DNA from 4 places in the Janthinobacterium sp. JC611 genome. Region 1 is predicted to be linked to each of the others. Evidence: predicted binding sites of a transcription regulator. Region 1 holds the regulator's gene; each other region holds the start of a gene.
The links. The regulator FNR, encoded in region 1, switches genes on or off when oxygen is low (the NO sensors DNR and NnrR bind a similar motif). The targets are predictions, from matches to a motif close to TTGATNNNNATCAA.
Positions count from the first base shown of each region.

Region 2: J0O65_RS22050 (XrtA system polysaccharide chain length determinant) is a predicted target of FNR. The motif match lies at 5,036-5,049, and genes of this name have one in related genera.
Region 3: J0O65_RS06205 (glycine-rich domain-containing protein) is a predicted target of FNR. The motif match lies at 2,099-2,112, and genes of this name have one in related genera.
Region 4: J0O65_RS16795 (DUF3079 domain-containing protein) is a predicted target of FNR. The motif match lies at 1,450-1,463, and genes of this name have one in related genera.

Region 1 covers NZ_JAFLJN010000085.1:64,190-71,527, reverse strand. Annotated here, with positions in the region: gene J0O65_RS27085 (TOBE domain-containing protein) at 1-374, shown strand, start outside; gene J0O65_RS27080 (response regulator) at 376-3,450, opposite strand; gene fnr (fumarate/nitrate reduction transcriptional regulator Fnr) at 3,689-4,447, shown strand; gene J0O65_RS27070 (FixH family protein) at 4,585-5,109, opposite strand; gene ccoG (cytochrome c oxidase accessory protein CcoG) at 5,212-6,594, opposite strand; gene ccoP (cytochrome-c oxidase, cbb3-type subunit III) at 6,598-7,338, opposite strand, start outside.
Region 2 covers NZ_JAFLJN010000034.1:348,775-356,112, reverse strand. Annotated here, with positions in the region: gene prsT (XrtA/PEP-CTERM system TPR-repeat protein PrsT) at 1-104, shown strand, start outside; gene J0O65_RS22070 (hypothetical protein) at 108-2,603, shown strand; gene J0O65_RS22065 (S1 family peptidase) at 2,600-3,364, shown strand; gene J0O65_RS22060 (N-acyl amino acid synthase FeeM domain-containing protein) at 3,366-4,112, opposite strand; gene J0O65_RS22055 (XrtA/PEP-CTERM system exopolysaccharide export protein) at 4,313-4,936, opposite strand; gene J0O65_RS22050 (XrtA system polysaccharide chain length determinant) at 5,180-6,709, shown strand; gene J0O65_RS22045 (XrtA-associated tyrosine autokinase) at 6,730-7,338, shown strand, end outside.
Region 3 covers NZ_JAFLJN010000005.1:56,916-64,253, reverse strand. Annotated here, with positions in the region: gene J0O65_RS06220 (hypothetical protein) at 4-264, shown strand; gene J0O65_RS06215 (hypothetical protein) at 457-726, shown strand; gene J0O65_RS06210 (hypothetical protein) at 969-1,208, shown strand; gene J0O65_RS06205 (glycine-rich domain-containing protein) at 1,296-1,982, opposite strand; gene J0O65_RS06200 (CHASE domain-containing protein) at 2,170-4,017, opposite strand; gene J0O65_RS06195 (glutamine--tRNA ligase/YqeY domain fusion protein) at 4,214-5,980, opposite strand; gene J0O65_RS06190 (DnaJ domain-containing protein) at 6,142-6,435, shown strand; gene J0O65_RS06185 (hypothetical protein) at 6,532-7,044, shown strand; gene J0O65_RS06180 (hypothetical protein) at 7,034-7,338, shown strand, end outside.
Region 4 covers NZ_JAFLJN010000021.1:521,044-528,381, reverse strand. Annotated here, with positions in the region: gene J0O65_RS16810 (GNAT family N-acetyltransferase) at 1-378, shown strand, start outside; gene J0O65_RS16805 (GNAT family N-acetyltransferase) at 515-922, shown strand; gene J0O65_RS16800 (immunity protein RhsI2 family protein) at 952-1,410, shown strand; gene J0O65_RS16795 (DUF3079 domain-containing protein) at 1,548-1,739, shown strand; gene J0O65_RS16790 (prolyl-tRNA synthetase associated domain-containing protein) at 1,810-2,304, shown strand; gene J0O65_RS16785 (MFS transporter) at 2,308-3,453, opposite strand; gene J0O65_RS16780 (TetR/AcrR family transcriptional regulator) at 3,698-4,315, shown strand; gene J0O65_RS16775 (GNAT family N-acetyltransferase) at 4,312-4,782, opposite strand; gene J0O65_RS16770 (XAC2610-related protein) at 4,816-5,475, opposite strand; gene J0O65_RS16765 (ribonuclease Z) at 5,540-6,514, opposite strand; gene J0O65_RS16760 (metal-dependent hydrolase family protein) at 6,561-7,338, opposite strand, start outside.

The DNA of each region.
Region 1 (7,338 bases):
GCGCCGTCAACGACGAAGTCACGCTGGAGTTGCCCGGCGGCCAGCACATCGTGGCCATCGTCACGCAGGGCAGCAGCGCCAGCCTGGGCCTGGTGCCGGGCGCGGAAGCGTTCGCGCTGATCAAGGCCTCGTCCATCATCCTGGTGACGGACAGCGAAGGGGCGCGCTTTTCCGCGCGCAATCAGTTGACCGGCAGCGTGACGCGCGTGCAGACGGGCGCCGTCAACACGGAAGTGGTGCTGGACCTGCCGCGCGGCGGCACCATCGCCGCCATCATCACGAACCAGAGCTGCACCGAGCTGGGTATCGAGATCGGCAGCAAGGTGACGGCGATGTTCAAGGCGTCCAGCGTGATCCTGGGCGTGCCCGCCTGATTTAATCCTTCAACCGCGACAACCAGTCGGACGCCGCCGCCAGCGCCTGTTCCAGTTCCTGCGCCGTCTGCGCCAGCAGTGCCGGCACTTCGTCCAGGCGGCCCGCATCGATGGCTTCCTCGGTGGCGAAGGCGGCGCGGATCAGGCGTTTCGTGCCCAGGGTGCCCACGGAGCCGCGCACGCCGTGCAGGATGCGCGCCACGTCGCTGTGGCGGCCGGCCTGCAAGGCCGTTTCGGCGTCGCGCACGGGCGTCATGCCCTTGTTCAGCGCGTCTTCCACCATGCGCCGCAGCACACCGCGTCCCTTGGCGTCGCGCCCCATCACCCGCATCAGGGGCGCCATGGAAAACACTTCCTCGTCGGCGACGGGCGCCGGCCCGGTCGTCTGCACTTGCGGGCGCCTGGGCAGGTGGCGCAGGATGACTTCCATCATCTCTTCCACCACCACGGGCTTGGCGATGAAATCGCTGATGCCGGCCGTCATGCAGCGCTCGCGCTCGGACGCCAGCACCCCGGCCGTCATGGCGATCACGGGCAGGTTCAGACGCAGTTCCGAGCGGATGATGTGGGTGGCGCTGAAACCGTCCATGACGGGCATCTGCATGTCCATCAGCACGATGTCGTAGCGCAGCGCTTCCGTGCGCAGCCGTTCCACGGCTTGCAAGCCGTCGCCCACGACGTCCAGGGTGGCGCCCATGTGTTCGAGGATGCCGCGCGCCACGGCCTGGTTCAAATGATTGTCTTCCACCAGCAGGAAATGCACGCCGGCCAGTTCCGTGCCCAGCGGCTGGTGCAGCATGCGCTGTTCGCCGCCGTCGTTCTTCGCGATCAGCGCCTGGTGCAGGGCGTCGAACAGGCTCGATCCGGTGATCGGCTTCATCAGCACGACGTCGGCCTCGGCCGCGCTGGAGATTTCCTCCAGGTGGTTGCGGGCGAAGGCGTTGACCATCACCACGATGGGCTGGCGCTGGCCGGCAGCGGCCTGGCGAATGGCCTTGGCCGTCGCCAGGCCGTCCATGACGGGCATGTGCCAGTCGGCCAGCACCACATCGTACGGTTGCCGCTGCGCCAGCCGTTCGCGGTACAGTTCGATGGCGGCGAAGCCGGAGTCCACTTCGTCGGCCAGCCAGCCCCACGCCTCGATCAGCTTGACGATCAGTTCGCGCGTGGTGCGGTTGTCGTCGGCCACCAGCAGGCGCAGCTGACCCAGCGCCGGCGTGCGGCGCGTCCCGGCCGGCTGCGCCAGCATCTCGAAGGGCACGCTGAACCAGAAGCGGCTGCCCTTGCCTTCGCTGCTGGCGACGGCGATGTCGCCGCCCATCATGCGGATCAGCTGCTTGCTGATGGCCAGGCCCAGGCCCGTGCCGCCGAAGCGCCGCGTGATGCTCTGGTCGCCCTGGGAAAACGCGGCGAACAGCTGCTGTTGCTGCAGTTCCGTCATGCCGATGCCCGTGTCGCGCACTTCGAAGCGCAGCCAGGCGCGGCCGCTCTCGCTCTCGGCCAGGCTGACGGCCACCACCACTTCGCCGCTCTCGGTGAACTTGATGGCGTTGCCGGCCAGGTTGACGAGGATTTGCTGCAGGCGCTGGGCGTCGCCCACGAGGCGCCGCGGCACGTCGGGCTCGACGGCGATGGCCAGTTCCAGCTCCTTCTCGCCCGCGTTCATCGTCATCGTCGTGGCCAGGGTATTCATGACTTCGTCGAGGTCGAATTCGACGGGCGACAATTCCATGCGGCGCGCCTCGATCTTCGAATAGTCGAGCACGTCGTTGAGAATGCCCAGCAGCGACTGGCCCGCCACGCGCACCATGGTCAGATACTTGCGCTGTTCCGTATCGAGCTTGGTATTGCCCAGCAAATACACCATGCCCAGCACGGCATTGAGGGGCGTGCGGATTTCATGGCTCATGTTGGCCACGAAATCGCTCTTCGCGCGGTTGGCCGCCTCGGCCCGGTCGCGCTCCTGTTCCAGCTCGGCCGCGCGCGCTTCGAGTTCCTGCTGCAGACGGTCGCGTTCGCTCATCAGGCCGTTGAACGCTTCCGTCAGTTCGCCGATCTCGTCGCGCTGCTGCACCGGCACGGGGGTGAAGCGGCTGCCGCTGGTGCGCAGGGCCAGCAGGGTATCGCGCAGGCGCACCAGCGGCGACAGCAGGCGCACGGTGACCCAGCCCAGTACAAAGGCGGCCAGCAGCGAGGCGAGGATGCTCCACAGCACCAGCCGGTACAGCACGCCATCGAACGGTTCGAAGGCATCGTCGACGGGCAGCGAGGCGGCCAGCAGCCAGTTCACCGATTTCAGGCGCTTGAAGCTGTTGACGGCCGTGATGCCGCGGCTGTTGGTGCTGACCATGCTGCCTTCGCCGTCGTCCTGCAGCAGCTGCGTGGTGGCCAGGTTGGCGTTCGGCTGGCGCGGCTGCAGCAAGCGGCTGGTATCGGGGTGCAGCACGTAGCGCGGCACGGCGCCGCGCGTGAGAATGAAGTAATAGCCGCTCTTGCCGATCTTTTCCGAGCGCAGGCGCCCCAGCAGGTTGTCCTTGTACAGGCGCAGCACGCCGATCACGACGCCGGCCACCTGGCCGTCGGCGGCCAGCACGGGCGCGACCATCTGCACGATGGGCATGCCGCTGGACTTGCCCAGCATCGGTTCGGTGATCATGGGCTGGCGCGTGCGCAGCACGGCCTGGAAGTACTCGCGCTCGGCGACGTTGATGCCGGCGCGCCCCGCCACCTTCGGCATGTCGGCCACGATGGCGCCTTGCGCGTCGAGCACCAGCACGTCGTCGAACAGCACCAGCATCGAGCGGCGCGCATAGTATTCGCGCAGCTTGTCCGGCTGGGCGATCAGCTCCGGCGGCTGCTGTTTCGCCGTCAGGGCGACGATCTGCAGCAGCATGCCCAGCTTGTCGTCGAGCTCGGCAGCGGTGCGGGTGATCAGGGACGCCTGTTGGCTCAGCAATACGCGGGTGAAGTCGTCGCGCATGTGCCGCACCTGGATCATGGTGACCAGCGCGATCATGGCGATCGAGGTCAGGCTGGTGGCCAGCGCGACTTTTGCTTTAATGCCGAGAGGCTTCATGATTTCCTTTTCAGTACCGTGCGGCACAGGCGGCAGATAATGCTGTTAGGAATTTTCCTATCAATACATCAACTTGGCAAGCATCGCCACGCAAATGGCCTTCCCCGCCTGGGCTTTTGACGATGTTGCCATATAATTAAAGGCTGGAGATCGTTTTTCAGCGAAATTGCGGTGAAATTGGCACACGGCAACCGTGTATGCAGTAAACTCGTTGTTGCATTTTCTAAAAGGTACCGACATGACTGAAGCGCTACTCACTCCCACCTTGCCCACAGTGAACGTGGAAGCGTTGCGTGCGCGATGCTCGACCTGCAGCATGCATCAATTGTGCCTGCCGATGGGCCTCGATATGGGCGATATGGACAGGCTGGACCAGATCATCGGCCGTCGTCGCAAGATCGCGCGCGGCGCCTCGCTGTTCCGCATCGGCGACCCGTTCCAGAACCTGTACGCGATCCGCCTGGGCCACTTCAAGACCTACCAGATCAATCCGGGTGGCGAGGAGCAGGTGACGGGTTTCCAGATGGCGGGCGAATTGCTGGGCATGGACGCCATCAGCGCCGACCGTCACCACTGTAACGCGGTGGCGCTGGAAGACAGCGAAGTGTGTGAAATTCCGTTTTCCAGCCTGGAACAATTGCTGGGCAATATGCCGACCCTGCTGCGCCATTTCCACCGCATGATGAGCCAGGAAATCACGCGCGAGCAAAGCGTGATGCTGTTGCTGGGCAATATGCAGGCGACGCAGCGTTTTGCCGCCTTCATCGTCAACCTGGCGTCGCGCTACGAGGCGCGCGGCTATTCGGGCAGCAAATTCCAGCTGCGCATGTCGCGCGAGGAAATCGGCAACTACCTGGGCCTGACCATCGAGAGCGTCAGCCGCCTGCTGTCCAAGTTCAAGAAGGAAGGCTGGCTGCGCGTCTCCAACCGCGAGATCGAGATCCTGCAGCCGGCCAAGTTGAAAGCCATAACGGCCGGCACGGACACCTGCAAGTAACAGCACCGTCAAAACCTACTGCGCGTCGCGCTTTGCGGTCTGCGATGCTCGCTGGCTCGGCGCCCCCGTGCATAGCACAGCTGCGCTTCTCAACCACAAATCACGGCCGCTCGCTACGGTTTTCCCGGCACTGTACGTTACAGTTCTTCATCCGCATGCAGCGCGATGCTGCGTTGCAGCGGCCAGGTCCAGATGCCGGACAGGCGCCACTCGCGTTTGTCGTTTTCCACCAGCACTTGCCAGCGGCTGCGCTCGAGCATCGGCAGCGCGACGGAAAAATTGCCGGCCGCATCGGGTTGCACCAGCAGCTTGATATCCTTTTCCGGTAACGTCGCATGCGCCAGGTGCAGCTGCAAAGGCCCCTGGTAAGCCTTGCCGAAGCTGTGCACGGAACCACTGAGGCGCGCCGACGCCACGTCGTACGACAGGCTGGTATCCATCGCCAGGTCGCTGGCGACCGTGTCGCGCTTCAAATCCTGGTTGATCGCCTTGCCCTGCTTGTAATAATCGCCCACCACCAGCGCATCGGGCTGCGTAAACGCGATATAGCCCATGAAGCTGCCGACGACCACGGACAGGCCGGGGCCGATCATCAGCAGCCATGGCCAGCGATGCTTGTACCACGGTGCAACGGGCGCTTGCAGTTTCAGACTGTCGGACATGCTATTTCTCCTGTTTAATCAGCCAGTCCCCATGCGGGGACCGGCCTTCCTGCAACTTCGTGGCGGCGGCGAGGGCACCCGGTCCCCGTCCGCCTTTCCTTGTTAACGCGGCACGATGAAGACCGCGCTTTCACGCACATGCAGCGCTGGGTCGTCCAGCGAGTGCAATTCGATCGCAATCTTGTTCGACCCCTTCTCGCCCACGCCGTGCGGCACGCGCAGGCGGATCGGCCAGCCCAGCGTTTCCGTTGGCTGCAAGGTCACTTCTTCGCGCGTCAGCAAGGTCAGGCCCGGCAAGCCGGAAGCGCTGATTTTAAAATGCTGGCTTTGCTCCGAGGTGTTCATGATCTGCAAGCGGTAGACGTTTTCGATCATGCCGTCTTCCACTTCGCGTCCCATCGAACCGCGGTCGCGGATCACGTCCATTTTCAGGGGCGTGCGCAGCGCCAGCGAAGTGCATACGGCGATGATGATCAGGGCCAGGATGGAAGTGTAGATCAAGACGCGCGGGCGCATGGCGCGCTGGCGTATCTGCTGCGAATTGAAGTTGTTTTCCATCGCATGGTCGGTACTGTAGCGTATCAGTCCCCGTGGCCGCTCGACCTTGTCCATCACGCTGTTGCAGGCATCGACGCAAGCGGCGCAGCCGATGCATTCATACTGCAGGCCGTTGCGGATATCGATACCGGTCGGACACACCTGCACGCACAGGGTACAGTCGATGCAATCGCCCAGCCTGGCGTTGTTGCCGGCCTTCTTGCTCAGTGCACCGCGTGGTTCGCCGCGCTTGGCATCGTAGGTGATGATCAGGGTGTCCTGGTCGAACATGGCGCTCTGGAAGCGCGCGTAGGGGCACATGTATTTGCACACCTGCTCGCGCAGCCAGCCCGCGTTGCCGTAGGTTGCCAGGCTGTAGAACAAGACCCAGAACCATTCCCAGGGACCGAAGTTCAGCGTGGTCACCGAGTGCGCCAGTTCCTTGATCGGCGTGAAGTAGCCGACAAAGGTAAAGCCCGTCCACAGGGCGATGGCGCCCCATGCCAGGTGCTTGGCCGTCTTCTTGACGGCCTTGCGCACGGACGGGCCCTGCTTGTCGAGGGCCATGCGCGCGCTGCGCGTGCCCTCGATGCGGCGTTCGACCCACAGGAAGATTTCCGTGTACACCGTTTGCGGGCAAGAGAATCCGCACCACACCCGCCCGGCAATGGCCGTGACGAGGAACAACAGATACGCACAGATGATCAGCAGGGCCGCCAGATAGATGAAATCCTGGGGCCACAGCACGACGCCGAAAATGTAGAACTTGCGCGTGGTCAAATCGAACAGCAGGGCTTGCCTGCCATTCCAGGTCAACCACGGCAAGCCGTAGAACGCCAGCTGGGTAAGCCATACGCATACCCATCGCCAGGTAGCGTAGCGTCCTTTGGCCTCGCGAGGGTAGATTTGCTCGCGGGCCGCATACATCTTGATGACTTGAGGTTCCATTGCTTACTTTGCGGGCGCCTGCGGATTCGACAGGCTCCAGACATACGCCGACAGCACGTGTACCTTGGATTCGCCGAGGAAGTCGCTGAAGGCCGGCATGGTGTTGCTGCGTCCCTTGCGGACGGTTTCCATGATGGTATCGGCGCTGCCGCCGTACAGCCAGATCTTGTCCGTCAGGTTGGGCGCGCCCAGCATCTGGTTGCCCTTCGCATCGGCGCCGTGACAGGCCATGCAGGCGCCAAACTTGGCCTTGCCCAGCACGGACTTGACGGGGTCGGAGGTGGAACCGGACAGGTTCAGCACATAATGGGCCACGTTCTCGACATCCTTTTCGGAGCCCAGGGCGGCGCCCATCGGTGGCATCTGCCCATTGCGGCCGTGCATGATGGTGGTCTTGATGACGTCAGGTTCGCCGCCATACAGCCAGTCCTTGTCGGTCAGGTTGGGGAAGCCCTTGTTGCCGCGCGCATCCGAACCGTGGCATTGCGCGCAGTAGGTCAGGAACAGGCGCTGGCCGATGGCTTGCGCCTGCGGATCGGCGGCCACCGTCTTCAAGTCCTGGCTCAGGTACTTGTTGAACAGGGGGCCATAGTCGGCTTCCGCCTTTTTCAGCTCTTCCTCGTACTGGCCCGTCGATTTCCAGCCCAGGCTGCCGGCATAGTTGCCCAGGCCCGGATACAGGAACAGGTAGGCCAGCGCGAAGACGATGGTGATGTAGAACAGCCACATCCACCAGCGCGGCAT
Region 2 (7,338 bases), on a different contig from region 1:
CGGGCGACAAGGGCGGCGCGCGCAAGCAGCTGGAACAACTGCTGGCTGCCAACAAGGACTTTCCGCAGCGGGCCGCGGCGCAAGCCTTGCTGACCCAGTTATAGGCCATGGCGGTGCAAACGGCCATGCCTGGCCTGGCGGCGCGGCCCCTGGCCCTGCTGGCGGGCGCGGCCTGCCTGCTGGCCCTGCGCCAGTATCCGCTGGGCCACGGCTGGCCCAGCCTGCTGTTTGCCGCCCTGCTGCCCGCCTACTTCCTGCTGCTGTGCTGGCGTCCCGCCTGCTGGCTGTTCTGCGTACCCGCCCTGCTGCCCGTGCTGGACCTGGCGCCGTGGACGGGCTGGTTCTTCCTCGAGGAAATCGACGTGCTGCTGTTGCTGACGGTGGCCTGCGGTTACTGGCGCCTGGGTGGCCCCGCCCGCCCGGCGGCGGCGCGGCTCTCGCCCGCCGCCCGCGCCTGTCTGCTGCTGTGCAGCCTGGCGTGGCTGGCGGCGCTGCTGCGCGGCGTCCTGCCGCTGGCGCCCCTGGGCCTGAATGCGTGGGATAACTACCTGAGCCCGTATAACAGTTTACGGCTGGGCAAGGCCTGGGCCTGGAGCATGCTGCTGCTGCCGTTGCTGTTGCGCGACGCGGATCCTCCCGCCTTGCGCCGCTACGCGCTGCCGGGCATGCTGGCGGGACTGGCCATGGTGTCCCTGTTCGCCCTATGGGAACGGGCCGTGTTTCCCGGCCTCCTCAATCTCTCCAGCGACTACCGCATCACGGCGCCGTTTTCCGCCATGCACACGGGCGGCGCCGCCCTGGACGGCTACCTGGCCCTGAGCTTGCCGTTTGCGGCGCTGTGGCTGGCGCGCGCGCGCAGCCGCTGGCAGGCGGCGCTGGCCTTGCTGCTGCTGGCCCTGGCCCTGCATGCGGCCTTGACCACCTTTTCACGGGGGCTGTACGCGGCCCTGGCTGCGGCCCTGCCGCTGGCCTTGTGGCAAGTCTTGCGGGCGGCGCCCGGCACGGCGCGACGTCCGCCCGGCCAGCGGCCCGTGCGCAAGGTCTTGCCAGGGCTGCTGCTGGCCGGCCTGGGCACCGCGCTGCTCGTATACATGTTCAGCCTGGCCGGCTACCGGGGCTTGCTCGCCGCCGTCGTCCTGCTCGCAGCCAGCTTCGTGCTGGCGGCGCGGCCCTTGCCGTGGCGCCTGGCGCCGGCCAGCCTGCTGTGCGCGCTGTGCCTGCAGGGTTTGCTCGCCGCCTGGTGGCCGGAACCTGCCGGCCAGCAGACCGCCGGCTGGCTGAAAGGCCCGTACTTCCTGTTCCTGCTGGCCGCCGTGCTGCTGGCGGCCATGCTGCTGCCCCGTCCCCTGTGGCCGGGCGGCGGCGCCGACAAAGGGCCGGCCAGGCTGGGCCTGGCGATGATGGCGTGGACCATGCTGGCATGCAATCTCGGCTGGATAGTCTGGCACTGGGCGGGAGCACCGGCCTTGCTGCCGGCCGGCCTGGTCGTGCTGCTGGCCATGCTGATGCTGTGCAACGGACGCTTGCGTCCACCGCTGTGGCGGCTGGACCGGGCCAGCCTGAGCATCGCGGGCGCGGCCGGCATCCTGTTGCTGCTGGCAATCCCCGTCTCGGCCAGCTATTACGCCACCGAACGTTTCGCCACCACGGCCTTCGATATGCAGGGCCGCTTGCGCCATTGGCGGCAAGCGCTGGCCATGCAGCCGTCCGATGCGGGCAATCGCCTGTTCGGCATGGGTAGCGGCAGCTTTCCCGCCACGTATTACTGGCACAATCCCCGGCGCGAGGTGCCGGCCAGCATCACCTATGCAGAGGAAAGGGGCGAGCCTGGCAATTATTATGTGCGCCTGGCCAGTCCCGGCTACAGCGCCGGCTATGGCGAGCTGCTGCGGCTGCTGCAACGCCTGCGCGTGCACCCCGCCACGCGCTACACCCTGGCGCTCGACGCGCGCAGAACCGGCCCCATGCCCGTGCTGCAGGTGCGCCTGTGCCAAAGACAATTGTTGTATGCGCAATATTGCGTGGATGTCCCGCTGCGCCTGCGCGCGCCGCCTGCCGGTACGCAGCCCGGTGCTTGGCAACACTACGAGGTGCCGTTCGACAGCGCCCGGCTGGGCGCGGGCGCCTGGCTGCTGCGCCCGCCCGTGCAGCTGGAGCTGGCGGCCAGCGGCACGGCCACCTCGTCCGTGGTCGAAGTCGACAATCTGAGCCTGCGCGCGCCCGGCGGCGAGGAACTGATCGCCAACGGGCGCTTTACGCAGGCCAACAATTACTGGTTTTTCAGCAGCGACCATCATCACTTGCCGTGGCATATCAAGAGCCTGGCCTTGCATCTGCTGATCGAAACGGGCTGGTGCGGCGCACTCGCCATGCTGGCCTTGCTGACCCTGGCCGGCCGGCGCCTGCTGCGCCGCGCCGCGCACGGCGACCCGGGCGCGCTGGCTTGCGCCGCCGCCCTGCTGGGTTTTCTCGTCGTCGGCCTGTTCGACAGCCTGCTCGACGTGCCGCGCATCGCCCTGCTGTGCTACCTGATGCTGCTGTGCGCGCTGCTCCAGCCGCCCCGCTCCCCGCCATCGCCATCCCTTGAAAGCGCGCCGCCATGAAAGCCCTGTCTTCCCTCCTGCTGTTCTGCCTGGCCCTGGCCAGCGCGCCGTGCCGCGCCGATGCGCCGCTGGCGCAAACCATCGCGCGCGTGAAACCGTCCATCGTCGGCGTGGGCAGCCTGCAAAAGACGCGCACGCCGCCGATGAACTTCATCGGCACGGGGTTCGTGACGGACGACGGCTTGAGCGTGCTGACCTGCGCCCATGTGATCCAGAAACTGCTCGACGCCAATCCAAATGAAGTCATCGGCATACTCACGGGCCAGGGCAAGGTGGCGCAATTTCGCCCCGCCAAAGTCCAGGCGCTGGACGCGGAACACGACCTGGCCCTGCTGCGCCTGACGGGCGCGCCCCTGCCCGCCCTGGCGCTGGGCGACGCGGCCACGGTGCGCGAAGGCCAGGCCATGGCTTTCACGGGCTTTCCGCTGGGCACCTTGCTCGGCTTGCACCACGTCACGCACCGCGCCACGGTGTCATCGCTGACGCCAGTGGTCATGCCCAGCGAAAACGCGCAACGGCTCGACGCCCGCCGCCTGGCGCAGCTGCAAAAAGCGCCATACACCGTGTTCCAGCTGGACGCGACGGCGTATCCGGGCAGCAGCGGCAGCCCCTTGTTCGATCCCGAGACCGGTCTCGTCTACGGCATCATCAACATGGTGTACGTCAAGGGCCTCAAGGAGGCGGCCATCAGCGCGCCCAGCGGCATCACGTATGCCATTCCGGGCAGCTACATGCAGGCAATCTTAATGAAAAACAAATGATTCAGTTGCGCCCCTGCCTCAGCCGGTCGGTAATACCAGGCTCATCCCATGTCGGAAAAAAAAAGGGGTAAAACGATCGTTCACCCCCATGCTGTTCCATCAGGCCGCCGTATTTGCGGATCTGGGCCCCCATGTAATCGAGGTCCAGCCGCAACAACACGGCCGGCGCGCCCACGCGCGTGCACTCTCGCTCGCCGCCGAAGTCCTTGAAACCCAGCATGCGCTTGTAGAACACCACGTGGCGCGGGTTGACTTCGATCACGTAATCCGTAAAGCCGTGAATATTGTGGGCGTAGATATAAGAAATATGAATCAGCGCCGCGAACACGCGCTTGCTCACGCCCTTGTCGATGGCCAGGCGCGACGGTTCGCACAGGCGCCGGCCCTCCGCGCGCAGGATGTCGAGCTTGTCGCGGAAATTCTCATCCGCAGGCAAGCCCGTCTCGTCATTGTCGAGGCACAGGGTCATGGTGCCGACGGTGGTGCCGGCCGTTTCCGCGAACAGCGTGATTTTATTCAGCGCATGCGCGATGCCGGGATCGACGGCATAGCCGCGCCAGCCGTACATCTTGCGGATCAGCAAACTGGCCGCTTCGCGCCGGCCACGCGAATTGGCCATGCGGATATGAAAGCGCTGCAGGTCGAGTTCGTGCTCCATGGCCGGGTCGATCCGCCCCTCGCCCACCACCAGGTCACTGAAATTGCCCGGCGTGTCGAAGGAAATTATGGGTTCATCGTCAAAGCTCATCTTGTCCTCACGTTCATCGGCAGCCGTCGAGACGGACTGAAGCCAATGCCTTGTGACAAGACAAAAACTGGAGAAGTTCCCACGCCAGACAAAAAAAACAAAAGAAATATGCTATTTAATAGCAAAATTACATTATTAAATTTGCCCGGAAGTACAAAATGACAAATATAAGTGCTGTTTTGACATTCCCGAGATAGTTATTAAAAGAAGCTCTCTGGTATCAGCAGCACGTCGCCCGGACGCATCATGACGTTGGCGGAAATATCGCCATTCCTGAGCAGGTCGTCCAGGCGCACGCGCAGCTGCTGCTGCTTGCCTTCGCGCAGGCGGATGATGCTGGCCTTGTTGCCGGCCGCAAAATCGGTGATGCCGCCCACGGCGATGAGCACGTCCATCAGCGACATGCCCAGCCGGTACGGCAGCGCCTGCGGCTTGGCCGCCTCGCCGATCACGCGGATCTGCTCGCCATACGGCCCCGAAAAATTGGTGACGATGACCGTCACCACGGGCTGCTGGATGAACTTGCTCAAGGCTTGCTCGATGTCGCGCGCCAGCTGGGTCGAGGTTTTGCCGCTCGCTTCCAGGTCCTCCACCAACGGCGTGGTGATCTTGCCGTCCGGCCGCACGGCCACCGTCAGCGACACTTCCGGGTTGCGCCAGACGATGATGTTGACGGAGTCGCCCGGTCCGATCAGGTAGTCGTGCAGGGGCGCGCTGTCGTCGGCCGGTGCCAGCGGATGGGGCGAACGGCAGGCGCCCAGCAGGCTGGCGGCACAGGCCATGCCCAGCGCGTGACAGACAAATGCACGGCGAAACGGATTCATGCGGAGCCTCTTCGAGTCGATGGCGCATCCATGGCCGGCCCCGCAGAACCAGCCTGGGCCGCGAACTTCCAATGATTATTAAAAGCTGGCAAGTGAACCTTGAGGCGTATCAAGAAGCAATCATCTTGGGAAATCTTGCCTCCCAGCCGCCCTATACTTTGCTTACTCAACAGGCAAGCATTTCTTGCAAGTCGCCGTCGCCAGTCCATCGACCGTGCAGCACCGTCCCATGAAGGAAGCGACATGGAAGTATTGATACAGCAACTGCTTTCCGGCCTGAAAGGCATCTGGAAGTACCGCTGGCATGCGGTCGCGGTGGCGTGGCTGGTGGCCATCGCCGGCTTCATCAAGGTGATCACCCTGCCCGACGACTTCCAGACGTCGGCGCGCGTCTTTGTCGATACGCAAACCATCCTCAAGCCGCTGATGGCCGGCATGACCAGCGTGCCGAACACGGAACAGCAGGTGGCCATCATGAGCCGCACCCTGCTCAGCCGTCCGAACGTGGAGCGCGTCATGCGCATGGTCGACCTCGACCTGGACTCGAAGACCGTGCGCGAGCACGAGGCCCAGCTGGACGACCTGATGAGCCGCATCAAGATCACGGGCACCAACGCGTACGACATCTACACCATCAGCTACAGCGGACGCGACCCGAAGCTGGTGCGCGACGTCGTGCAAAGCCTGCTGACGATCTTTGTCGAAGGCAGCTTCCAGGGCAAGAAAGGCGATTCGCAGAAGGCGGTGCAATTCATCGACGAGCAGATCAAGAATTACGAGGACAAGCTGAGCGCGGCGGAAAACCTGGTGAAGGAATTCAAGATACGCAACACGCTGCTGCTGCCGCGCCAGGGCATCGACTATGGCAGCCAGCTGCAGATGGCGTCCGATAGCCTGAACAATGCCAAGCTGGAACTGGTCGAGGCGGAACAGGCGCGCAAGGCCATCCAGAGCCAGATCGAGGGCGACGAGCCCGTGCTCGACCTGGAACCGAACGCATCGGCCATCACGAATCCCGAACTCGACGAGCGCATCGCGTCGATCAACAAGAACCTCGACAGCTTGCGCATGCAATTTACGGAATTGCATCCCGATATCATCGCCTCGAAGCGCCTCATTGCCCAGCTGGAAGAACGCAAGATCGAGGAAAGCAAGCTGAAAACGGCGTCCGGCGACCCGGGCAAGAACTACAGTCCCATGCTGCAGCAACTGAAGGTGGCGCTGACGGACGCGGACGCCAAGGTGGCCGCCATCAAGGCCCGCGTGCAGGAATACAACGCGCGCAACGAGCGCCTGCTGGCGCAGAGCAATGCCGTGCCCGAGGTGGAGTCGCAGCTGGCGCAGCTCAACCGCGACTACATCATCAACAAGGAAAACTATGAAAAGCTGATCGGCCGGCGCGAAGCGGCCAAGCTGTCGGGCGAACTCAGTTCCACCACCGAGATGATGGCCTTCAAGATCATCGACCCGCCCACGGTGCAATATGCGCCCGTCGGCCCGAACCGCCCGCTGCTGTTTTCCGCGGCGCTGGGCGCGGCCCTGGTGGCTGGCGTCGCCACGGCCCTGCTGATCAGCCAGGTGCGCCCGACCTTCCTCAGTCCCGCCGAACTGCGCGACGCCACGGGCTTGAACGTGCTGGGCACGGTATCGATGAACTGGACGGCGCTGCAGCAGGTGCGCCGCCGCCGCGCCCGCTACGCCTTCGGCGCCTGCCTGGGCAGCCTGTTCGTGCTGTACGGCGGGGTCATGACGGCCGCGCTGCTGAAATTCTAGACCACGCCACGGGAGCGACGATGAGCAGCAAGGATAGCGGCAAGCAGGAACCCACCATCCTGGGCGTGGCCGAGGCCAGCGTGCCCTATGTTGCCGAGGGTGCGGACGCGGCCCGCTCGCCGCAGTACCGCCCCCTCAACCTGGCCCGGCTGGCGGAGCAAGGCATGCTCACGCAGGAAGGCGGTCGCAGCTCGGTGGCCGAGGATTTCCGCATCATCAAGCGCCCGCTGCTGCGCCAGGCGCGCGCCACCGGCGCCGAGGCCATCCGCCACGGCAACCTGATCGTCGTCACCAGCGCCATGCCGGGCGAAGGCAAGACCTACTGCGCCGTCAACCTGGCCATGAGCATCGCCATGGAAATGGATATCACGGTGCTGCTGGTCGATGCCGACGTGGCGCGCCCGGCCGTGCTGAAGGTGCTGGGCCTGCCGCCCGAACCGGGGCTGATGGACGTGCTGCTGGACCCGCAACTGGCCATGGCGGACGTGATCCTGAAAACCAACGTGGCCAATCTGAGCATCCTGCCCGCCGGGCGCAGCAACAAGCACGCGACGGAATTGCTGGCCAGCCGGGCCATGAGCCGCCTGCTGGCCGAAATCGCCAGCCGCTATGCCGACCGCGTCGTCATC
Region 3 (7,338 bases), on a different contig from region 1:
AGCATGAGCACCCTCACTTACGAAGAATACCTGGACGAGGTCACCACCGTCCTGACGGAACTGTATGGCCTTGACGACGACGCCGCCATCAAGCTGGTCGTGGCGGCGCAGGACGCCGAGTTTTTTGTCCCGCACGATGCGCATGAGGAAATGCGTACCGTCGAGCACGCAAAGAAAGATGCGGTCACCCTGTTCGAACGCAAGCAGAACCGCCAGCAAACGCAGGAAAAACAGCAACAGCGCGTGCGCCAGCAAAAGAAATAAGAGCAGTCTGTCGGCCGTCAGGCCGTGGGACAGCATGGGCTTCGGCGCAACACCGGGGCCTTGCCTTTTGATGCAGCGCAAACGAAGCATGGCGCGCTGGCGATATGGTGAGCAATGTCGTCACGCGTTTCAGCTATTTGTGGCGGGCTCTACAATTAGCGCGACGCAGTTTCCCGTCAGCAGGAGCGAGCCATGCGAGCTACGAGTCACCCCAGCAAGGAACAGGTGCGCGCCTATATGCGGCGCCGCGAACATGCGCTGCAGCCGCCACCACCACCCGATGAAATTCGCCGGCAACTGGCCTGGTGCCGTGGCGATGCCACCGCAGGCACTTGCCTGCCTGCCACCCCGGCCGGCGTGGCCGCGCAAGGTTGGCATCTATCCGCCGACATGGCCCGTCTGGGCACGCTCATGACGATTGCCTGGTTCATGCGTAGCGGCGTCCCCCATTGTAAAAATTGATGACGTGCAGCAAATTTTCCTGATTTGAGTTATCCTCTAGCACATTCCAAGTGCGTCAATTCTCTTCAATTATCACAATTTTGCTTTAAGTTACGCAAAAATCAACAATAGCGTGTATTATATTGTTTGCGGCGTAAAAACCGCATAAGTGATGGCGCTTTTTAGTGTGTTTACCCTGAATTATTGCAGAAGAGACATTCTGTTTTTTCTTGCTTTAATACAACAAGTACGGATTTTTGATCATGTCTCTCAAACAAATTACCTCTTTGCCTACCTACAACCCGAATCGCGTCCTCGATGCGATCATCGACAAGCTGCAACTGAAAAATGACGCCGCCTTGTCGCGAGCTCTGGAAGTGGCGCCACCTGTTATCAGCAAGATTCGTCACAATACCTTGCCGATCGGCGCCACGATCCTCATCCGCATGCATGAAATCAGCGATTTCAGCATTCGTGAATTGCGCGAGTTGATGGCTGCCTAAGAGCGCCTGACAGACGGCAAACTGAGAGGTGCCGTCTGGGTAAGTCAGGCTTGCCGCGTGCGGCAGCCACAGCTGTTTGCCGCTTTTCTATTGCGGGTCGCGGTTCAGTACCGGACGATCGAGATAGAAACGCCCCATGTCCAGTCCAGCCGAGGACGACTTGACCACCGCCGCCGTCAGTGAGGCAGGCGCGCTGGAAAAGGCGGTGTTGGCAGCCCCGGTCGCGCGGCCCGAATACGCCGTCGCCTGTACCGCTGCGCTGGAAAACGCCGTTTGCACGGTCCGTCCCGAGTAGGCCGTCGCCTGTACCGCCGCACTGGAAAATGCTGTTTGTACGGTCCGTCCCGAATACGCGGCTTGCACGGCCCGTCCCGAATACGCCGTTTCTGCGCGGATATAATCTTCCCCGAACGTTTGTTCATACAGCTGTTTCATGCGCTCGCCCACGCGATGGTGCGCCGCCTCGTCGTCTTCGCCGCGCAGGCCGATGTAGGGGAAATGATGGAGGAAGTAGCCGAACACCTGTTCGCAGTCGGCCGCATATTTCAGGGTGTCGAGGATGTGGTAGTGCCAGAACGTATCGACGTCCATCAGTGGCGCCGTCTCTTCTTCCGGAAACTGTTTCATCAGGATCAGGAAGCGGCGGTATTCGAATTCCACCGCATTCGCCTTCTCCAGGCTCCATCCTTCGCCTGACTCCCGGTGCATCAGCTTGACCTTGATCGCGTCCAAATTCAAATCGGCAATTGCCTTGAAACTGTCGTTCGTATCCATGAATGTCCTTTGGTGAAGAGCGTTGTGGGAAATACGGTGAAACAAGGGAAAGCGGTGGGTTTGTCCTCCTGGCAAGTAGTCGAGGAATGCCTGGCCCATGGCGGGCGGGCGCTGAGTTGATCTACATTAATATTGCATTTAATTACGAAATACGCAAGCTGAGCTTGTTGTCTGCGTGGCGCGCCGCTCAGCCGCTGGCCCGGATTTCCTCCTGGTAAGGGAAGCCGGTGGCGTCCGCGCCCAGCGGCACGCTGACGTGCACGCTCATGCCGGCCCCAGGGCTGCTTTCGATATGGAAAGTGCCACCTAGCAACTTGATGCGCTCCTCGATGCCCACCAGGCCAAACGAGCCCAGCTTGTTGCGCCCGTCGATGGCCGCGCCCACGCCGTTGTCGCAGATGCTCATCGACACCGTATCGCGGCACTTTTCCAGCTTGACCCGCACGCGGCTGGCATTCGCATGCTGGGAAATATTGCTGAGCGACTCTTGCAGGATGCGGAACAGGGCCGTCGCGCATTGATCGCTGAGGCAAATGTCGTCATGGCTTTCGCTCACTTCGCAGGCGATGCCCGTGCGCTGGCGAAATTGCGCCACCTGCCATTCGACGGCCGCATTCACTCCCAGGTCCAGCACGGTGGGACGCAAGTCGTTGATGATCTGCCGCACGCTCTTGATGGTGGTGTCGATCTGCTCCAGGGTCGAGCGGGCGCGGGCGTTCAGGCGCGGATGGCGGCGCTGCGTGCGCGAAGCCAGCATGTCGGCGTCGATGCGCAAGACCAGCAGGTTCTGTCCCAGGTCGTCGTGGATTTCCCGCGCGATGCGCTTGCGCTCTTCTTCCTTGATCTGGTCGGCATGGGCCGCCAGGCGGCGCAGTTTCTGGTGCGACAGCTGCAGGCGGATCTGGCTGGCGCGCAACTCCTCCGTCATGCTGTTCGCCATCTGGATGGCGCGCCGGCGCGATGACGCCAGCGTATGGAACAGCATGTACAGCAGCATGGTGCTGGCGAAGCCGATCAGCAGGGCCAGCCACGGCAAAAAGGCGCTGAAGCGCGTGTACAAGTCGCTCTTGCGCACGCTGAACAGCGCTTGCCACACGCGGCCATTGTGTTTGATCAGCATCGTGCTGCTCAGGTAACGCCCTGAGTTGCCGGGCAGCCACCATGGCGCATGCATGCCCTCCATCGTGCTGTCGAAGACGGGGCGCATGTCGTGCGGCAGTTGCAATGGTTCGCGTGCCTGCGGGCCGATATCGAACAGGGTCAGGCGGACGTTGCGTACCGGCATGTCCGCCAGCGCGCTGCGCATCATCGTCACCAGGTCGTAGCCGATGCCGACGGAGCCCTGGTAAGCCGCGCGCCGCTGCTCCACCGTGTCGGTCGGCATGCCGAAGCGGTACACGGGCAGGCGCATGGCCATGCCCGTCAATTGGGGGCGGCCTTCCATCGGCACGGGCATGCCGGAATTGCTGAGTTGGCCGGAATCGCGCGACTGCGCCAGCGTTTCGGCGATCAGGGGGCGCGAGGCGATGTCATAGCCATACTTTTCCGGGGCGCTGGCGATCGGTTCGATGTACATCAGCACGGAATAATGGGCGCGCGGGGCGGGCGGATGGATGGCAAAGGCCGGATAGCCGTCGCGCCCGGGCGGATAGTCGCGCCGTATGGCCGCTTCGACAGCGGCGCGCTGATTTTCGTCCAGTTCCTCGCTGTAATTGAGGTTCATCACGCCCGGATAATTCTGTTGAAGGGCGATATTCGCCACGTAGCGGTGGAATTGCTCGCGGCTCACGTGTTCGTTGGCGTGGAACAGGCTGGCCGTGCCGCGCAGCAGGTTGGCATACGACTTGACGCGCGACTCGATGTTTTTCTGGGTATTGCGCGCCAGATTGTTGAACAGGTCGCTGGCGTCGTTTTCGATCGACAGCGAAGCGGCCATGTAGAACAGCAGGCCTACCATCATCGACATGACAAAGCCGAGCAGCCACAGCGGTTTTTTTTCAGCAGCTAAAGGGTGTTCGCCGACAGTAGAAGACATCGCCATCCGCATCAGGAAGAGAAATCGGGTGCCGCCTGTGTGGTGGAGGCTGTAGCAAGCTGCACAAGCACTAATTGCAAATTGCTTAATATATGCCTAATATACAAAACTATCGTGAATATAGTCAACAGGCAATATTTTTCTTTGAAACGAAAAAAAACCGCCGCAGCGGTTTTTTTCGTGTGTCGTCCAGTCCTTATTTGGCGGGCTGCCAGCTGTCTTTCAGGGTGACGATGCGGTTGAAGACGGGCTTGCCCGGCTGGCTGTCGACCCGGTCGGCCGCGAAATAGCCGTGGCGCTCGAACTGGAAGCGCTGTTCCGGCTGGGCCAGTTCCGCGCCCGGTTCCAGCCACGCCTGCACCACTTCCTTGGCCAGCGGGTTCAGGGCCAGCTTGAAGTCCTTGCCGCCCGCGTCCGGCTGCGGGTCGGTGAACAGGCGGTCGTACAGGCGTACTTCGGCGGGAATCGCCGTCGGCGCGCTGATCCAGTGCATATTGCCCTTGACCTTGTAGTTGGCGCTGCCTTCCGTGCCCGACTTGCTGTCCGGGAAGTAGGTGCAATGCACGGCGACGACCTTGCCGTTTTCATCCTTGTCGAAGCCCGTGCACTCGACCACGTAGCCGTAGCGCAGGCGAACCTTGCTGCCCGGCTTGTCGTCGATGGGCGGATACAGGCGGAAGTAACCCTTGTTCGGCACTTCCATGAAGTCGTCTTCCTCGATCCACAGCTCGCGCGAGATGGGGAAGGTGCGCACGCCCCGTTCCGGGAAGTGCGGGTGCACGGGCGCCGTGCATTCCACGCTTTCGTTGTCGGGGAAATTGTCGATGATCAGTTTCAGCGGACGCAGCACGGCCACCGTGCGCGGCGCCTTCGGATCCAGGTCTTCGCGCAGGCAGCCTTCGAGCACGCTGTAATCGATCCAGCCGTCGGATTTCGTCACGCCTGTGCGTTCGCACATCAGCTGGATCGCTTCCGGCGTGTAGCCGCGGCGGCGCATGCCCACCAGGGTCGGCATACGCGGGTCGTCCCAGCCGTCGACGATTTTTTCCTCCACCAGCTGGCGCAGCTTGCGCTTGCTGGTGACGATGTAGGTCAGGTTCAGGCGCGAGAACTCGAACTGGTGCGGCACCGGTTGCTGGAAGAAGCCGCCGGCGGCCAGGGTTTCCAGCAGCCAGTCGTAGAACGGACGGTGATCCTGGAATTCCAGGGTGCAGATCGAATGCGTGATGTTTTCCAGCGCGTCCGAGATCGGGTGCGTGTAGTCGTACATCGGATAGATGCACCAGGCGTCGCCCGTGCGGTGGTGATGCGCATGGCGGATGCGGTAGATGGCCGGGTCGCGCAAGTTCATGTTCGGCGAACTCATGGCGTCTTCGCTCATCTTCGCGCGCAGGATGTGTTCGCCATCCTTGAACTGGCCCGCCTTCATGGCGCGGAACAGGGCCAGCGATTCGTCGCGCGGACGGTCGCGGAACGGCGAATTCTTGCCGGCCTGGCCGAAATTGCCACGGTTGGCGGCCATGTCTTCGGCGCTCTGGCTGTCCACGTAGGCAAAGCCCGCCGTGATCAGGTATTCGGCCATCGCGTACAGCTGGTCGAAATAGTCGCTCGCGTAGTGCAGGTGGCTCTGGCCATCGCCATTCTTTGGTTCCCAGTCAAAGCCCAGCCATTTCACGCTGTCCATGATGGTGTCGACGTATTCCTGCTCTTCCTTGGCCGGATTGGTGTCGTCGAAGCGCAGGTTGCACTGGCCGGCGTAATCGCGCGCCAGGCCGAAGTTGACGCAGATCGACTTGGCGTGGCCCACGTGCAGGTAGCCGTTCGGCTCCGGCGGGAAACGCGTGATCACCTGGGGCAGGCCGGGACGCACGTGGGCGCCGGCAGCCAGGTCGGCTTCGATGATGTTACGCAAGAAATTGGGCGCCAGCGCTGGCGCGGCGGTATTCGGTTTATCGTTGCTCATTGATCAATGCGAAAGAGTGACAGTAAAGAGCATTTTACCGTACAGCCAGCGCTTTATAAGCACGTATTTGCCCCCATTTCCCAGCATGTCAGCGACGCGGAAGCCGTTCTATAGGATAATTCGCCTTTAATTAGTAGAAATTCGCGCCTCCGGAGCCTTTTATGGAAAATTTATATAACGTCCTCGGTGTCGCGCCCAATGCCAGCGACGATGAAATCAAGAAGGTCTACCGTTCGCTGGCCATGCGCTTCCACCCCGACCGCAACCAGGCCCCCGGCGCCGAGGCGCGCTTCAAGAGCGTCACCAAGGCGTATGAAATCCTGGCCGACCCGGCCAAGCGCGCCGAATACGACCAGAGCGTGAACCACCGCATCATCATCGACCCGGAAGCGGAAGCGTATGCCCTGTGGTGCGGCGTATTCCGCCTGCATGGCACGGTGTTGCCTGTCGATTAAATCGATGCGGCCCGCATCAACCGGCCAGAATTACTTGAAAAACAACAACAACGGCGCTTTTAATTGAGCGCCGCGCATCACATTGGAAAGCACAGCATGAGAAGAGTACACCCTGAATTCGCGTACCAGTCGCGCGAGCTGGAAGGCCAGATCGAAGGCATCCTCGGCGACCCGCCGAACCGCAAGAACTACAAGAGCATGGTTGACGCGCTGGTCAGCGAATACGCCAGCGGCGGCGGCATCGAAGACGTGAACATGCTGGCCTTCGCGCTGGTCGACCACATCGCCTTCAGCGACCCGAAAGGCTTGCTGGCCGAGAGCGAAGACTACGAGTTCGGCGACCCTGCCCGCGTGTTTGCCATGGCCACGTGCGCCGCGCCGGAAGCGGCGAAGATGTACACCGCCATCGAGGACAGCTTCCCCGACCTGGCGCGCCAGGCCATCATCACGGCCTTTTTGCACAAGAATCCGCGCCTGTGGGACGACGACGACCAGTCGCTCGACCAGCTGGCCGCCAATGATGACGGCGACGACGAGATTGATGAAGACGAAGCCACCGACGATTTCGCCCAGATGTTTGACCAGGATGGAGATGACCATGGCCGATAATGACGACAAAAAAAGCAATCTTCCCGCGCTGACGAAGCAAGTCACGGAACTGGTGCTGTCCGGTTCCCTGGGCCATGCCGAGCAGGCGTTTGCCGATGCGGCCGACCAGTATGGCGACCTGGCCGTGGTGGAAGTGCTGAGCGCCATCCCGCCGCAGGTGACGGCGCTGCACCTGGCCGGTTTCGACGGCGGCAAGATGTCGCTGGCGACCCTGCTGGTGCCGCCGAAGGCCTGGGCCGACAGCCTGGCCTTCATCGCCGCCACCTGGAGCGACGACCAGATCGAGGACGATCC
Region 4 (7,338 bases), on a different contig from region 1:
ATGCCGCTCGCCACAGAACGTTGGACCGACAGCGCTATTACGGAATGGGCGAAAGGCAAGGATGCGCAGTGGCAAGCGAATGGCTATGGACCTTGGGCTATCCGTATTGATGGCGCGTTTGCCGGCTGGGGCGGTTTTCAGAAGGAAGGGGGCGAAGCTGATCTCGCACTGGTGTTGCTCCCTGGGTTCTGGGGACATGGGCCTGCGCTGGTGGGCCATTTCATGCGCAGCCGGCTGGAACTGGGTATTGGCCCGGTAAGCATCCTGCTGCCGCCCAGCCGCACTCGTGTCAAGGGGCTGGCAAGAATCGGCTTCCTATTTGATTGCGAGGTGGAGTATGACGGCCAACGCTTTTTGAAATTCCGGGCGTTTAAATAAGCGTCAGGGGCTTGGTGGGGACGGAAACAGCCCTCAGTCATCGCCACTGGCATACTATTCAATGCATATGCCGACATGAGCAATGTTTGCAGAAACAAGCTGCGCCCATGTACGATCACTTTCCACTGTTGAACCCATGACAAACATCACCGTAGAATATCGTCACAATTTCCCCCTGGACCCCGTCGATGTCGTCCGTGTTTTTGATCAATCTGGAATCAAGCGCCCGACCGATAATCTGCCGAGAATCGCGCGCATGTTCGCCGCGCCTTGCCTGCTGCTGTCGGCATGGGTGGATGGCGAGCTTGTGGGGTTGGCCCGCTCGCTGACCGACCATGCATATTGCTGCTATCTGTCGGATCTGGCGGTCGACAAGCAGTACCAGGGCTTGGGCATCGGCAAGGAACTTGTCCAGCGTACCCAGGCCATCATCGGCGACGAAGTGTCCTTGATATTGCTTTCCGCCCCGGATGCCATGTCCTACTATCCGACGCTCGGTTTTGAACCTGCCGGCAATGCCTACATCATCCGGCGTAAATATTGAGCGACCGCTTGCAGGAATACCCGCGCCCTATGAAAACCGTCTACACCCTCGCCGAGTCTCTGGCCCAAGACCCCGGTCGGGTCGCCAAGACCCAATCCCTCACCCTCGACAGTTCCAGGCCTCACATGGGCTTGAAAGGCAGGCACGGCTTGTTCGCTTCTGCAGCGTGGTGGGAAAGCATCAATGCCGGCCGCATCCAGACGCAAACGGTGACGGGCAGCATCGAGCGCACGTATTTCGCGGGGCAGGACAGCCGCCGTGGCGATCAAGTCAACAGCTTCACCTTGCGCCTGGCCGATGGCTCGACAGTCGAGGAGAGCATCTACACGCACCGCAGGCAGGACATCGAGCTGTTCGTGGCCGGTGCCACGGTGACGATGGTGTATGCGCTGGACGAACTCAAGGCGCAACCTGCGGCGGACGGTGGTGTCAACTACGCGCGGAGCGTGCTGGAAGTCGCCGTATTCGTCCGGAAAGATCAAGAGTAGGGCATGGCGCCGTGCCGATGTTCTACTATCCGCACAACCTTGATCCCGGACAAATTCCCCACTGAAATTCGTTTGACCGCCATCCGCGCCAGGTCTAGAGTCGGCTAAGAACCCTCAACCGACCACGATCGCCTCCCATGGCCAAGCCCTTTCCCCTGAACCCCAAGAACCCCGAACGCATCTGCTGGGGCTGCGACAAGTATTGTCCGCCGGACGCCATGCGCTGCGGCAATGGTTCCGAGCGCACGCAGCATCCGATCGAGCTGTTCGGCGAAGGCTGGAATGACTGGGGGCTGGCGGCGGCCGACAAGGCCGACAAGCAGCCTTGACGGCAAGCGTTCCACGCGGCGCGCCGCTACAATCTCTTCATCGCGCATTCGTTCGCGCTGAGGAGTGACCATGCAAGAAACCCTGTCCCGCTGGCTGGCAAGCAGCGCCGGCGATGTCCAGTTCGTCGAGCACCCGGCCGTGCACACCATCGATGAAGCACTGGTTCACGTGCCGCCCATGCCGGGCCTGATGGTGAAAAACCTGTTCGTGCGCGACGAGAAGGGCCGGCGGCATTTTCTCGTCATCGTGCCTTTCGACAAGCGCATCGACCTGGCGGCGCTGGGGCGCTTGCTGCCAGTCAGCAAGCTGAGCATGGCATCGTCCGAGCGCCTGTTGCAGCACCTGGGCATCACGCCCGGGGCCGTCAGCCTGCTTGCGCTGATACACGACAGTGCGCAGGCGGTGGCACTGGTAATGGACCAGGCCGTATGGGAAGCTGCTTTTGTGCAAGCCCATCCGCTGCGCAACACGGCCACCGTGGCGCTGCCGCATGCCACCCTGGTCCGTTTCCTCGCGCATACGGGACACGTGCCCCGCGTCATGAGCGTCCCTGCGGCGCGCTGATGCTCAATGCCCGGCCACGGGCGCGCCGCCGCTGCGCCGTCCCGGCCGGAAACCGTGCGCGCGGGCCGACCAGGCGAGCACGAAAGCGAGCATGAGCAAGGCCAGCATCGCCCACGGGAAGGCGCCCGCGCCCCAGGTTTCCAGCAGGGCGCCACCCACCACGCCCGCGGCCGCGATGGCGCCGTTCCACGCCACCACATTCATCGACAGTGCCACGTCGGCGCCGCCGCCGGCCGTGTCGGCCAGCGCCGTCTGCAACAGCGTTGCCGCACCGCCAAAGGACAAGCCCCAGACGGCCATGCCCAGGTAGATGACGGCAGGCACGTGCGCTGCGAGGCCCAGCACGAGGGCCGTCGCGGCGAACACGGCCAGGCTGGCCAGCACGGTGGCGCGCAGGTGGCGCTCGACCAGCTTGCCCGTGATCCAGATGCCGGCCATGGCGGCGGCGCCGAAGACGAGCAGGACCAGGTCGACCCGCTCGGTCAATCCGGCCGGCGTCACGAACGGGGCGATGTAGGTGTAGAGAATGTTGTGCGCCAGCATCCAGGCGATGACGACGGCCAGCACCGGGCGCACGCCCGGCGTCGCAAAGACGCGGCGCAGGGGCAGGCGTTCATGGACGGACTGGCCCGGGTAGTCCGGCACCTTCGCCAGCACCCAGGCGATCAGGATCAATGCCAGTGCGGAAATGATCCAGAACGCGGCGCGCCAGCCGACCAGGGAGCCGAGCAAGGTGCCCAGCGGCACGCCCAGGGACAGGGCGACGGGCGCGCCCACCATGGCCAGCGCCAAGGCGCGGCCTTGCTGGTGCGGCGCCACCATGCGCCGCGCATAGCCTGCCAGCAAGCTCCACGCCAGCCCGGCCGCCATGCCGGCACAGAAGCGGGCCGCCAGGGTCAGCCAGTAGTGGGACGACAGGGCCGTGACGGTATTGAACAAGAGAAAACCGATGATGGTCAGCAGCAGCACATTGCGGCGGCGCCAGCCGCGCGTGGCGATGGTGAGCGGAATGGCCGCCAGCAGGGAGCCCAGCGCATAAGCCGTGACCATTTGCCCGGCCAGCGCGGCGCTGATGCCGAGTCCCGCGCTGATCTGTGGCAACAAGCCGGCAGGCAAGGTTTCCGTGACGATGCAGATAAAACCCGTCATGGCCAGGGCCAGCAGGCCGGCGACGGGGAGACGGTCGGCCAGCGCAGGGCTGGTTCCGGTGGTGAGCGTAGCGTGATTCAAAGAAAAATCCTTGGAAGGGTGACGAGTCGGCCGGGCGCAGGAGTGCCCCGGACCGTCGCGGCGGTACATATATATCGATCGGTATAAATATAGGCGATGGCGCGCCGCGTTGTCAACGACTTCTGTATCGAGTAGTATGTAAGTAGACGAAAAGGAGCGAGCAATGGCGCAAATGGGACGGCCGCGCACGTTCGACCGGCAGACAGCGGTCGAGCAGGCCATGTTTTTATTCTGGCAACAGGGATATGAATCGACGTCCTTGAGCCAGCTCAAGGCGAGCCTGGGCGGCGGCATTTCCGCGCCCAGCTTTTATGCGGCGTTCGGCTCCAAGGAAGCGCTGTTCCGCGAGGCGGCGCAATGCTATCTGGATACGTTCGCGCGCGTGACGGAGTGCCTGTGGGACGATGGCCTGGCGCCGCGCGCGGCCATCGAGCTGGCCTTGCGCCAGTCGGCGGCGATGCAGTCCGAGCCGGGGCATCCGCCCGGCTGCATGGTGGCGCTCGGTTGCATGAGCGCGCCGACGGCCGAACATGCGGCCGTGGCCGCGCCGCTCACCGCTTCGCGCACGCGCACGCGGGCCGGTTTCGCGCATTGCGTCGAGCGGGGCATGGCCAGCGGAGAGTTATCCGCGCAGACGGATGGGGTGGCGCTGGCGGCCGTGTTCGACGGTTTTTTGTCGGGAGTATCGATCCAGGCGCGCGATGGCGTGGGCTACGCCGTGTTTGACGCGGCCATCACGCACATCCTGCGCGTGTGGGATGCCAATCGCTTGACCGCCTAGGCCGTCAAGCGAAACTCCAGCACGTCGTCGCCGTACTTGTCCGTCTCGCCCGTCGCCGTCCAGCCCAGGTAGCGGTAAAAGCCGTAGGAGCGCGAGGCGGGGTCGCTGGAGCAGCCGAGGAACAGCCGTTGATGGCCGTGCGCGCGCAGTTCCGTCATCACCAATGCCAGCAAGGTCTTGCCGATCCCGAGGCCTTCGAATGCCGGCAGCAGGGCCAGGACGATGATTTCGCCTGTGTCGCGCTCGCCAAAGCAGTAGCCGACCAGCTGGCCATCGTGATGGCAGACCTGGCCAGGCAGGCTGCCCGAGCGCATCATTTCCGCCCAGGAGTCGGCCGTGATGCCTACGTCCGCCAGGCGCTCCCTGGGGATGGCGTTTTGCCGCGTCTTGCCGCGCAAGTCGATGAAGGCGGGGGTGTCTTCCGCCCTGGCGGCGTGGAAAGTAATCGATGCTGGATGTGTCGTCATGTCTGCGGTCATTGTTCGATGGTGGTGAAGGATTTACTCCCAGGCTTTGCGCATGGTTTGCGCGTGGCGCTGCCAGTCATGGGCGTTTGTATGCTCGATGGCTTGCTGGCCGGGGTTGCTGCTATCGATGATTTCATCCTTGACGATAATCAAATCGTTTTTGTCATTCAAGCGATATTCGCGATAGCGCTCGCAATCCTGTGCGCGCCGCGCAATGGCAATTAACTTGCCGGCCCGCCAGGCATAGCTGTCTTCATAAAAGCATTGCGCCGCGCAGCCGCAATTGGCGATGCCGCCTGCGATGCCCTGATCGGCGATGCTGATATCGAGATTCGGAATCGCCGAGAGTGGTTTGTTGAAGCGGTATTGTTTCGCCGACGCATCCCACAGCCAGACATCGGAACAGCGGATGCGCCCCTGGCTGTCCGTGTAGCCGGTGACCCACAGGTCGGCATGTCCGTCGAAGTTCATGTCCAGCAGCAGCGCGTGCAAATTGCCCGTGCCGCTGCTGCTGCAATGGCCAGCGCTCCATTGCTTGCCGATTTTCAGCCGGTACGTCTGTTTTTCATCGTGATTGACATAGCGGATATCGGCGGCTTGCCGCACTTTGCCCGTCGCGGCTTTGTCCAGGTGCAAGGTGCCGCCATTCGCCGAGGTGGCAATCAGCGATAAAAGCAGGGCAATCAGTTTCATGGCGTTATTCTTGCGCTAGCATCAGGCGGAGTATGATCATACTGCATGCATCCGTAGTACGGCATCAATCCCCACTGGATTTCGCCGGCAGTTTGCTCAGCACGCCAGCCGCATCGAGTTCATAGCTGTCGAAGTCGCGCGCCAGGAACAGTTCGCCCGGGTAATGCAGGCGCGCTTCCGCTTCCAGCTCGGCCATGCCTTCCGCATGGTGATAGCGGGCGCTGAAGTGGGTGAGGATCAGGTTCGGCAAGCGCGCCGCTGCGGCGAACTGCGCCACGCGCTGCACGGAACTGTGCGTGGGGCCGGGGCCGACCTTTTGCAGCATCGCTTCCGTGTAGGTGGCTTCATGCACGAGCAGTTGCGCACCGGCGCAGGCGTCCGCCAGCAAGGCTGGCGTGTCGTTGTCGCCGCCGATCACCACCGTGGCGCGCTGCGTTTCCGTTTGGCGGAAGGTGGCGGCGCGCAAGACCGTGCCATCGTCGAGGGTCGCATCCTGGCCCGCCTGCAAGAGTCCCCAGGCGGGGCCGGGCGGCGCGCCCGCCGCCTGCAGGGCCGCCTTGTCCAGCTTCCATCTGCTCGTTTCCAGCGCAAAACGATAAGCGACGCTCGGCGCGCGGTGCGACAGCGCGTGGCGCGAAACGGTCAAGCCCGCTTCCTCGTGCACGACTGGCGCGTTGTCGACGTCGATATGAATCAAGGGGTACGTGAGGAACAGTTCCGTGTGCAGCAGGGTGGCGTCGATCCAGGCCTTGATGGCGGCCGGGGCGATCAGCAGCAGGGGCTTCTTGCGCCCCGTCATGGAGGCGCTGGCCAGCAGGCCCGGCAACCCATAGCTGTGGTCGCCATGCACGTGGGTGATGCAGATGCCCACCAGGTCGTGCACGGACAGCGGCAGGCGCTGCAGCCGGTGCTGCGTCGCTTCGCCGCAATCGATCATCCACCAGTCGCGGTTGTGCGTCGTTTGCAGGGCCAGCGACGTGACGTTGCGGTGGCGCGTGGGCACGCCGGAAGACGTGCCGAGAAAAGTCAGTTTGAACATGGGCGCATTATGCGGCAAGCCGCCGCCGTTGCCAACGCGCCAGCCCTCAGCCCGCCAGCGGCGCGCCCAATGTGTCCTTGTAGATGCGCCCGTTCTTCATGATCAGCAGCAGGTTTTGTTCCGGCTGGGCGAGGAAATCGAGGTTCTTCGTCGGGTCGCCATCGGCCACCAGCAAGTCGGCCAGCGCGCCCGCGGCCAGGCGGCCCAGGGGGCCCGGGTAGGGCGCGCGCTGGCCGGACAGGGCCAGCAATTCGCCATTCTGTCCCGTCGCCTGCGCCAGCAAGGTCAGGGGATCGTAAAAGCGCGTGAGCTTGGCCAGCTGGCGGCCCTGCGTGGGCGTGTTTTTCGCGTTGAACAGGATGTCCGTGCCCCAGCCCGTGCGGATGCCGTACTTTTGCGCCAGCGCATACGCCTTCACCGTGCCTTCGGCAACGATCTTCTGGCTGGCCTGGCGCGCCGCATCGGGATACACATTGCTGTCTTCATCCTGCAGGAAAGGTTGCAGGCTCCACCACGTGCCCGCATCGCGCATCATGCGCACGGACTCGTCGTCGGCCAGCTGGCCATGCTCGATGCTGCGCACGCCCGCGCGGATGGCCCGCTGGATGCCTTTCGGCGTGTACACGTGCGCCATCACATAGGTGCCCCAGTCGGCGGCCGCGTCCACGCCCGCGCGCAGTTCGCGCTCCGAATACTGCGTGCTGTCGAGCGGGTCGTACGTCGATGCGACGCCGCCGCCGGCCATCATCTTGATTTGCGTCGCGCCCAGCATCAGCTGCTCGCGCACGCGGCGCAGCACTTCCGCTTCGCCATCGGCGATCATG